One region of the Rummeliibacillus sp. TYF005 genome, then DNA from elsewhere that is predicted to be linked to it. Evidence: riboswitches for the same ligand, from Rfam matches in the RefSeq annotation. Region 1 holds a riboswitch; each other region holds the start of a gene.
The links. A riboswitch is a leader RNA that binds a small molecule or an ion and turns the genes downstream of it on or off. The one in region 1 is predicted to bind lysine.

Region 1 (3,294 bases):
AATGAAGAAGATATTCTATATTGGAGCGGAAAAGAATTAGCCCGGAAATTTCCACTCTATGAATTAGAAGAAGCAATCCCTTTCTTCCATGAAGCTGGTTGGGGAGATTTGACTATCGATAAGGTTTCCGCAAGTGAAGCATTTTGTACTTTAACTGGTGATCCAGAGATTCTTAAATTTGACCAACGTTGTTTTCGTCTAGAAGCGGGTTTTTTAGCTCAAAACCAACAAAAATGTAGTGGCTTTTTAACGGAATGCTATGAAGAGAAAAAAGTTAAGCAAGGTCAAGTCAAATTCCATATTAAATGGGACTTAAAAGATAAAATAGAAGAATAATAGATTAATACCACTTAGAAGATTAGCATGTCTTTAAAATCTTATATTACATAATAATCTAAGTATACGTCGGGTATTCAAAAAAATATTACTCTCTCATTGAATATTAGTGAGAGAGTCTTTTTATGCAAAAGGACTCCACTAAAACTATTTTTGTGAAGTCCTTTTAACTTATCTATACATTTCTTTTTTATTATTGTGCAACCTTTTCTTTTAATGAAAGACCAAATTCCTCATGTAGTGCATTCGCAGCTTTTAACATATCTTCTTGTGGTACTACAACTGATACTTTTATTTCAGAAGTACTTACCATTTTTACTGGTATACCTTCACGATATAAACGGTCGAACATGGAAGCTGCTACACCTGGATTTGATACCATACCTGATCCTACAATTGAAACTTTTGCTAGTTCGCCTTCGTAATTTATATGATCATATCCAAGGATATCTTTATGTTCAGATAGAACTTGTAATGTATCTTGTAAATTTTCTTTTTTTACTGAAAATGATACAGATGGTTGTGTTCCTTGAATAATCGTTTGAACAATAATATCAACATTGACATGATTTTTTGCTAATGTTGTAAAAATATTAGCTAACGAACCATTATAGGCCTCTTTATAATATACTGTTAAACGAATAATATCCGGTTCAAACGCAACACCACGTACTACTAAATCTTTTTCCACTTCGATTTCCTCCTTCAAGATTGTACCTTCAACATCCTCGTAACTCGAACGAACAGACATAGGAATGTTGTGATTTTTTGCTACTTCGACAGATCGTGGATGTAAGACACCTGCTCCTAGGTTCGCTAGTTCAAGCATTTCGTCATAAGACAATTCCTTTAACTTTCTAGCACCTTTTACAAATCGTGGATCACTCGTATAAACACCATCAACATCTGTATAAATATCACAACGTTCGGCATTTAACGCTGAAGCAATAGCAACTGCAGTCGTATCTGAACCACCACGTCCAAGCGTAGTAATATTTCCTTCGTCATCTATCCCCTGGAAGCCAGCAACGACAGCCACTTCCCCTGCTTTTAACGCATCATTGACTGCTTTTGGCTTTATGTTCTCGATTCTCGCGTTACTTGGTACATGTTCTGTAACAATACCTGCTTGCCAGCCAGTAAATGATTTTGCCTCGATTCCTAACTTATGTAATGCAATTGATAACAATGAAATCGTCACTTGTTCTCCAGTGGTCAACAATACATCCATTTCCCTCTTTGAAGGTGATTCGGAAATTTCGTGGGCCATATCCACAAGTTGATCCGTTGTTTTACCCATTGCTGATACGACAACGACAATGTCATATCCATTTTGTTTCTCACGCTGAATGCGCTTAGCAACATGCATAATTCTTTCTGTTGTTGCAACGGAAGTTCCGCCAAATTTCACTACTAAAGTACTCATCAAAACGCTCCCCCTACATCAGAATGTGTGGGCGACTTTCACAATGACTTCTAATGAAAAAAGAGCAGCTCTTCACATAAAGTGAATAGGCTGCTCTTAGCATGCACGTTCAAAAGAACATTCATGTGAGATAGCCCTCCAGAATCTATTTTCGACTCTGACAATTCTACATTTCTTCAATGTAGAACCAGCAGCAAGTTGGAATTAGCAAACTTGCAACTTCGGCGGCTTCCCCTTTCACCGACTTTCAAAGAATCTAATCATCCTCCGGTCGGGTACTATTGAAATCCGCGCCTCTATCATCACTAAATCAGTGATTTTTAATTGGTGACACTAAGATACCATATCATTTACTTCCCTTGCAATCGTTTTTCCGAAAAAAAGTCAATTATTGTCTGAGCTAGTTTTTTAGGTACACCAGCTTTTTGCAATTCATCAAAAGTTGCTTTTTTAATCTTATTAATCGATCCAAAATGTTTTAGTAATTGTTGTTTCCTTTTTGGGCCTACTCCTGGAATCTCATCTAAAATAGATGTAATAGCATTTTTTTCATGTAATTGTCTATGGAATGTAATTGCAAATCTATGCACTTCATCTTGGACACGCTGTAATAGATAAAACGCTTCACTAGTTCGTTTTAATGGAATAATCTCAGGCGGATTTCCATAAAGCAATTGAGACGTTTGATGCTTATCATCTTTTGCCAATCCAGCTATTGGTATATCTAGCCCTAGCTCATCTTCCAAAATTTCTCTGGCCACTTCCATCTGACCTTTCCCTCCATCAGTCACCAGTAAGTCTGGAAGTGGTAAACCTTCTTTTAAAACTCTCGAATAACGCCGACGAATAACTTCTCTCATTGCACCATAATCATCATGTGCATTTGCATTTTGGATTTTAAATTTACGGTATTCTTTTTTACTAGGTTTACCATCTATAAAGACAACCATGGCTGAAACAGTATCAGCCCCGAAAATATGCGAGTTATCAAACGCTTCAATTCGTAGTGGAGTAGCAATATTCATCGCATCACCTAGTTGTTCACAAGCACCCACTGTTCTTTGTTCTTGTCTCTCGATTAGTTGGAATTTTTCTGAAATTGCTATTTGAGCATTTTTTGATGCTAGATCAAGCAATTCCTTCTTATTTCCTCTTTGTGGTTGTAACACGTTGATATCTAAGACTTGTTGCAACATATCTCCTTCAATTTCTTTGGGAATAAGAATTTCTTTCGGTTTAATATGTTCCGCCTTTTCATAAAATTGGCCTACAAAAGTTAGAAACTCATCTTCCGGTTCACCATATGAAGGAAATAAAGATACATCTCGTTCAATAAGTTTTCCTTGTCTTACAAAAAATACTTGGACACACATCCATCCCTTATCTACCGCATAGCCAAATACATCTCTATTGGTAAAATCAGTTGTCGTAATTTTTTGTCTTTCCATTACAGACTCGATATGAGCTATTTGATCTCGATATTCTTTTGCACGCTCAAAATCTAGCTGTTCAGAAGCAGCTAACATTTTTTT
Region 2 (3,294 bases), on a different contig from region 1:
TGTTAAAATGTAAAATAATTCAGATAATTTAAAATGTGCATTTTTTAATAACATTCTTTCAAATATAATAAATTTCAATCTATTTACACGAACGTTCTAAAAAATATACTCTCTATTATTCGTCCGTTTGGGTATAATACACTTTTGAAACGCCATTACAAATCAAAAATAATAAATTAAAAAAGCTAATCTATTTAGGACTTTCTCCAGAAATAGATTAGCAATATTTTTATTGAATAGGTCGATCAGTTGAAAAATCTGCTTCCTCTAAACGAACAATTTTAGTTTTATGTTTCCATTTGTATCCAAACCAAAGGATAAAGAAAATTGGCAAGCCAATATAAGATACTAATATTCCATACCAATCAATATGACCACCTGTAAATGCTGTATAATTTTGCCCTAATACAACAATCATACATACTACAAATGCAAAGATTGGACCAAACGGGAAAAATCTCGAACGGTATGGTAGTTCAGATAGATCATGTCCTTGTGCAACAAACGCTTTGCGGAAGCGGTAATGGCTCGCTGCAATACCTAACCATGCGATAAACCCACACATCCCCGATGCATTTAATAACCAAATATACACAGTACCTGTCCCAAATAAAGATGCTAAGAAAGATAAACAAGCAACTAATAATGTAGCAATAAGTGCTGCAACTGGTACACCACGTTTGTTTAACTTTTTGAAAATTCTTGGTGCTTTACCTTCCATCGCTAATTCCCACAATGTACGGGATGATGCATATAATCCTGAGTTACCGGCTGATAAAATAGCAGTTAAAATTACTGCATTCATAATTGAAGCTGCAAAAGCAATACCAGCATTTTCAAATACTAAAGTAAATGGGCTAACAGTGACATCATCGCTATTAGCAAGGCGAGCATCTGTATATGGAATCAATAACCCAATAGCTAATATTGCTAGAATATAGAATAACAAAATACGCCAAAAAATTTGTTTTACTGCCTTTGGAATCGTTTTGTCTGGATTTTTTGTTTCCCCAGCAGTAATACCAAGCAACTCAGTTCCTTGGAATGAGAACCCTGCAGCTAAGAAAATACCAAATGTCGCAAAGAAACCTCCGTGGAATGGTGCATCCCCTTTAAAGAAATTCGTAAAACCAACCGGTGCATTTCCACCTAAAATACCGAAAATCATTAAAAAGCTTACGATTAAGAAAATAATAACCGTTGCAACTTTAATAATCGCAAACCAATATTCACTTTCACCAAAACTATTAACAGATAAATAATTTAAGACAAAAATAATTATTAAAAAGGCTGCACTCCATATAAATGAAGGTGTTTCAGGGAACCAATATTTCATAACAATTGAAACAGCTGAAACTTCTGCTGCAATAGTGATGGCCCAGTTATACCAGTAGTTCCATCCTAGAGCAAACCCTAACGATGGATCAATAAATTTTGAAGCATACGTACTAAATGACCCTGATACAGGCATATACGCTGCCATTTCTCCAAGACTAGTCATTAAGAAAAATACCATTATACCGATTAAACCATAAGCCAAAAGCGCACCACCCGGTCCAGCAGCAGCAACAGAATTTCCGCTCGCCAATAACAATCCTGTCCCAATTGTTCCTCCGAGTGAAATCATAGTAACATGACGACTTTTTAGACCTCTATTTAAGCTCTGTTGTTCACTAGAGCTTGTCTCTTTTATACTCATATTTCTCCTCTTTCCGATTTTCATTGCAAGAAAGGTCGGTTTGAAGCAAATAAAAAATACCATCCAAGGAAATTGAGATGGTATATAAACTCCCCATCAACCTTGATAAAGATAGCTCAACACGCCTTTTTAGACGTGACAGTTCTGCACCTTTCGATAGCAGCCCCAGCATTAGCAATAAAAAGCTTACCAACACTTCGGCAATATTCCCTTTTTTAATCGAGTCTGTAATGCTTTTTCATCTCGTCGATCATACTCATGAATATCGCGACCTCTACCTCATCTATTGGATGAGGCATGCAATATATAATTTTAATACGTGTCTATTATAATACAGGGTAAATTCAATAACAAGACGTAAATATACTGGAATTATAATACAACTAAGACAATAATCATTTAATCTACTATCTCTTAAAGATACTAAAGAGTTTTATTTTTACAAAGTATGTGTAAAACATTGTTATATAAATGGAAGAAAGATAAAAAATCGAGCGACAAAACTTCGCTCGATTTTCAATAACTTTTACTAATTAGTAGGGATTCTTTTGATAAGCGTACCCTGGTAGTTTCTTCGTATTATCATATGGCTTGTGGAAAATATGTGTCGTTGCAGGAGATAAAGGAGGGATCAACCATGTCCAATTACCAGTCACATCTCGATTTTCAGACGTTTCATTAACTTCAAAACGTTTAAATTGTTGTGCAGCCGTATGGTGATCAACAATGCTCACACCATCTTCTTTGAAAGAATAAAGTACCGCTACATTAAGTTCTACTAATGCACGATCACGCCATAAACTAGCATTGGAAGATGTATCTAAATCCATTTTTTCAGCAATTATTGGCAACATATTATAACGATCTTTATCAGCTAAATTACGAGCACCAATTTCCGTACCCATATACCATCCGTTAAACGGAGCTGCTGTATATGTAATGCCTCCGATTTCAAACTTCATACTTGAAATGATCGGTACAGCATACCATTTTAAATGTAAATCAACGAACCATTCGAAATTTGGATGTCGCAATTGCACCTCTTTAACATATCTTTGCGGAATTTCAAACAACTGCGGTTTACGATTTTCAACTTGTATCACTATTGGTAATACATCAAATTGTCCGCCTTTTCCTTGCCATCCTAATTTTATACATTCTTTTGTAAAGTCTATCGAACTAGAATCTCCAATTACTGAACCATCATCTTGTTCATAACCAGCATAGCGAATCAATTGATGATTCCATATTCTTACTTTCTGTGATTCAAAGATAGATATAGTCGGTCTTATTTTTCCGTTATTTGTTGCAAATTCTATATGCTCTAAAAGTTTTTCAAAAATTATTTTTTCATCATTTATCCCACGTTGATCTTTCACTTGAAGTGTTTGCCAAAACAATCGCCCAATGCATTTATTACTATTTCGCCAAGCTATTTTTGCACCATAAGCAAGTTCATCTGTCGTATGAGTGTAAACGCCAAACTTCTTAATATCTTGCTTGATGTATTTTAGACGTCGTTCCAGTTGGTCCGTGGGCAATTTGTTTTCTAAATAATACATCTTGATAAAGTCAATTGCCTCATTTAACATCGG
Region 3 (3,294 bases), on a different contig from region 1:
CAGGCTGCATGGATAAAGCTCTCGCAATCGCAACCCTTTGCTTTTGTCCACCTGACAATTGGCTAGGTCTCGCATTTAAATAACGATCCATACCAACTACCTTTAAATATCTCATAGCTACTTCCTTAGCTTCATCTTTTGAACGTTTTAAAACTTTTGTTTGCCCAAGAACACAGTTACTTAATACGTCGCAATTATTAAAGAGATTAAATTGTTGGAATACCATTCCTAAATGTGTTCTAAACGTATTGAGATTTTGCTTATTTGTAAGAATATTTTTACCCTTATAAAAAATTTCTCCACCACTTGGTGTTTCAAGCAAGTTTATACAACGTAAAAGTGTTGATTTTCCTGACCCAGATGATCCAATCACACATACTACTTCACCTTTTTTTACAGAAAAGTTAACGTCTTTTAATACTTCATGTGTACCAAAGGATTTACTAAGATGTTGAATATCAATAATTGTTTCCATAGTTTTTCTCTCCTTTGTACCTCTATTTTGCCTGTTCCGGTCTACGGATAAATGTAGCGTCATCTAGTATTTGATAATTTGCATTACCTGAAAGTTTGCGTTCAAAGAATCGCAAAATTTGCGTAACAATAATCGTCATAACTAAGTAAATCAGACATGCAACAAAGAATGATTCGAAATATCGGAAGTTATTTCCTGCAATTGATTTTGTTTGGAAGAACAATTCAGTGACGCCAATTACATTTAATACAGATGTATCTTTGATATTCATCACATATTGGTTTCCTGTTGCAGGTAAGATATTGCGCATTACTTGTGGTAACACAACATGAATCATTGTTTGCCAGTGATTCATCCCTATAGCTCGAGCCGCTTCAAACTGTCCTTGTTCAATACTCATAATCCCACCACGAACAATTTCAGCCATGTAAGCGCCTGTATTAATCGATACGATAAAAATTGCTGCAAAGGTACGATTCATATCAATGCCAAACAACAAATCTGATCCGTAATAAACGACCATTGCTTGCACAATCATAGGTGTGCCACGGAAGAACTCAACATAAATTGTTAAAATAGCATTGATAATTTTCAAGAGCCACTTTTTAGCTCCACCATTGCCCTTTGGAATTGTATTAATGACGCCAATAATCAAGCCGATTAATGCGCCAATAATAGTCCCGATTGTTGAAATAACCAGTGTCATCCAAGCGCCTCTTAAGAACATCGGCCAGTTATTTGTAATGATATTGATAAACCATTCTAAGCTCATTATTACTCCTCCTTAAAAGCATAACAAGAACTACCAATTGCAATAATCACAATCGGTAGCTCTTTAAGTTCAACATAACTATTTAGCTGCTGGTTGATTTTTGATCGCTTCATCCATGATTTGTTCACGGTCTGCTTCTGAAATTCCTTTAAGGATTTCATTGATCTTATCTGTTAAATCACTATCTTTTTGTAAACCAACCGCGATTGCTGTATCTTCTTGTGATGTTTTAAATCCTTCGCCTTCAGTAAACTCTACCATTGCAAATTTATCGTTAGCTGCTGTTGCTGAAACAGCTTCAGGTTTTTCTGAAACGTAACCGTCAATTTTACCTGATTCAAGTGCAACGCGCATTGCTGGGAAATTATCCATTGCAGTTTGTTTTTTAACGCCTTTAATTTGATCGATAACTGTATAGTGGAAAGTGTTCAACTGAGCCGTCACCTTCGCACCTTTGAAATCAGTAATTGATGTTGCACCATCATATTTGCTACCTTTTTTTACAACCATTACTAAATTAGATTTATAGTAGATATCTGAGAAATCTATTGTTTGTTTACGTTCTTTCGTTGGTGACATACCAGCGATAATGGCATCAATTTTCCCAGAAGTTAGTGCTGGTACAAGACCATCCCATTCTGTTTTCACAACAACTAATTTCTTGCCTAAACCATCTGCGATTTTTTGCGCAATTTGTACATCATAGCCGTTTGCGAATTCTGCATTTCCTTTAATAGCAACACCACCATTTGAATCGTCTGATTGTGTCCAGTTAAAAGGTGGATATCCTGCTTCCATACCTACTGTAAATGTATCTTGTTCCTCACCATTTCCTGATGATTCCGACTTTTTAGAATCGCCTGTGCCACATCCTGCTAATACAAGGATGGCCATTAATAAAACACCAGTTAATAATGTCCATGTCTTTTTCATATTTCCCTCTCCTTTAAAAACAGTTCCCTTATGTGTAGAAAAAGAGCTAAATGTCTAATCTTTGCATCTACCCGTTCAGCCAATTCTATTATTCATTGGCCATACAGGTACTTCGATACAAAAATAAAAGGAACCTGAGTTGAACTCAGGTTCCAGAATATATCTAGTCCCAAATCCTCCACTTTTATCCCAAAATGAGATAGCTCAACTCAATAAACCAGGGTAGCTTATTGAGACAGTCTTACAATTATTCATTGCAAGCCCAGCATGTAATATCGAGATCTATTACAAACTTCGGCAACATTTCCTTCTTCCCGGTTTCACCGCTCTCTCTAACTCCGCCAAGAACTAATAAATATCGCGCCTCTACCTCACCAATAAGTGAGGTCGTATTTACTTGTTGTGAACAGTCTACAATACTAGTGTTTTTCTGTCAATTCTTATTTTCTAATTATTTTTTAAGATTTATAGTTTTCGGAAATCCATTGTTCATTCAAATAAATTTATTTACTATTATCCTTCTCTTAGAACATCTGAGAATTCGTAATAAACCTCACCTGTAGTTGCATCGATTCTTTCTATTCTTCTGTTTTGAGGGAAATCCATTACATAATCTAATCCATATAAAGTTACATCTTCATCTTCGTCTTCATAATTTATCGTACGTGCTAGTTTCATTTGTAAATGCTCTTTAAAAATTGTTTTAGCTACTTCTATAGACACAACAGGCTCCATATTCATCGCTAATAATTGTGATTCGTCAGGTAAAATAATCGAGCAATCACGAATTACACCTGTATAAACACCGACATTTACATGGATGGAATATTCATCCATACGAATTCCTTCATAATGGCGAATAAACGTGAATGTTGTGAATGGTTCAAAGTTAAACTCATCATCTTCATCTAAACCTTCATCTTCATCTGCTTCCATCTTTTCGAGTTCCTCAAAAAATTGACGTTCTTCTTCTGTTAAATCTTCTTCATTTAAAAATTCAATATCTTCATCTTCTTGAAGTTGATCTTCAAGTATATATTTATCATGAATATTGCCAATAATAGCTTCTAAAAATATTTTTGCCCTTTCTTCTAACAACTCTTCTGGCAATTCT

Region 2: linked by a shared signal. The riboswitch ahead of CW357_RS16040 (amino acid permease) and the one ahead of CW357_RS00620 (aspartate kinase) in region 1 are both predicted to bind lysine.
Region 3: linked by a shared signal. The riboswitch ahead of CW357_RS04160 (transporter substrate-binding domain-containing protein) and the one ahead of CW357_RS00620 (aspartate kinase) in region 1 are both predicted to bind lysine.

Annotation. Positions count from the first base shown of each region.
Region 1 is NZ_ML122541.1:136,292-139,585, reverse strand. Features, by position in the region: gene CW357_RS00625 (DUF2507 domain-containing protein) at 1-336, shown strand, start outside; gene CW357_RS00620 (aspartate kinase) at 530-1,762, opposite strand; lysine riboswitch at 1,886-2,069, opposite strand; gene uvrC (excinuclease ABC subunit UvrC) at 2,113-3,294, opposite strand, start outside.
Region 2 is NZ_ML122588.1:7,739-11,032, reverse strand. Features, by position in the region: gene CW357_RS16040 (amino acid permease) at 230-1,699, opposite strand; lysine riboswitch at 1,804-1,984, opposite strand; gene CW357_RS16035 (nitric oxide synthase oxygenase) at 2,233-3,294, opposite strand, start outside.
Region 3 is NZ_ML122543.1:98,128-101,421, forward strand. Features, by position in the region: gene CW357_RS04150 (amino acid ABC transporter ATP-binding protein) at 1-475, opposite strand, end outside; gene CW357_RS04155 (amino acid ABC transporter permease) at 498-1,247, opposite strand; gene CW357_RS04160 (transporter substrate-binding domain-containing protein) at 1,326-2,180, opposite strand; lysine riboswitch at 2,373-2,557, opposite strand; gene CW357_RS04165 (hypothetical protein) at 2,694-3,294, opposite strand, start outside.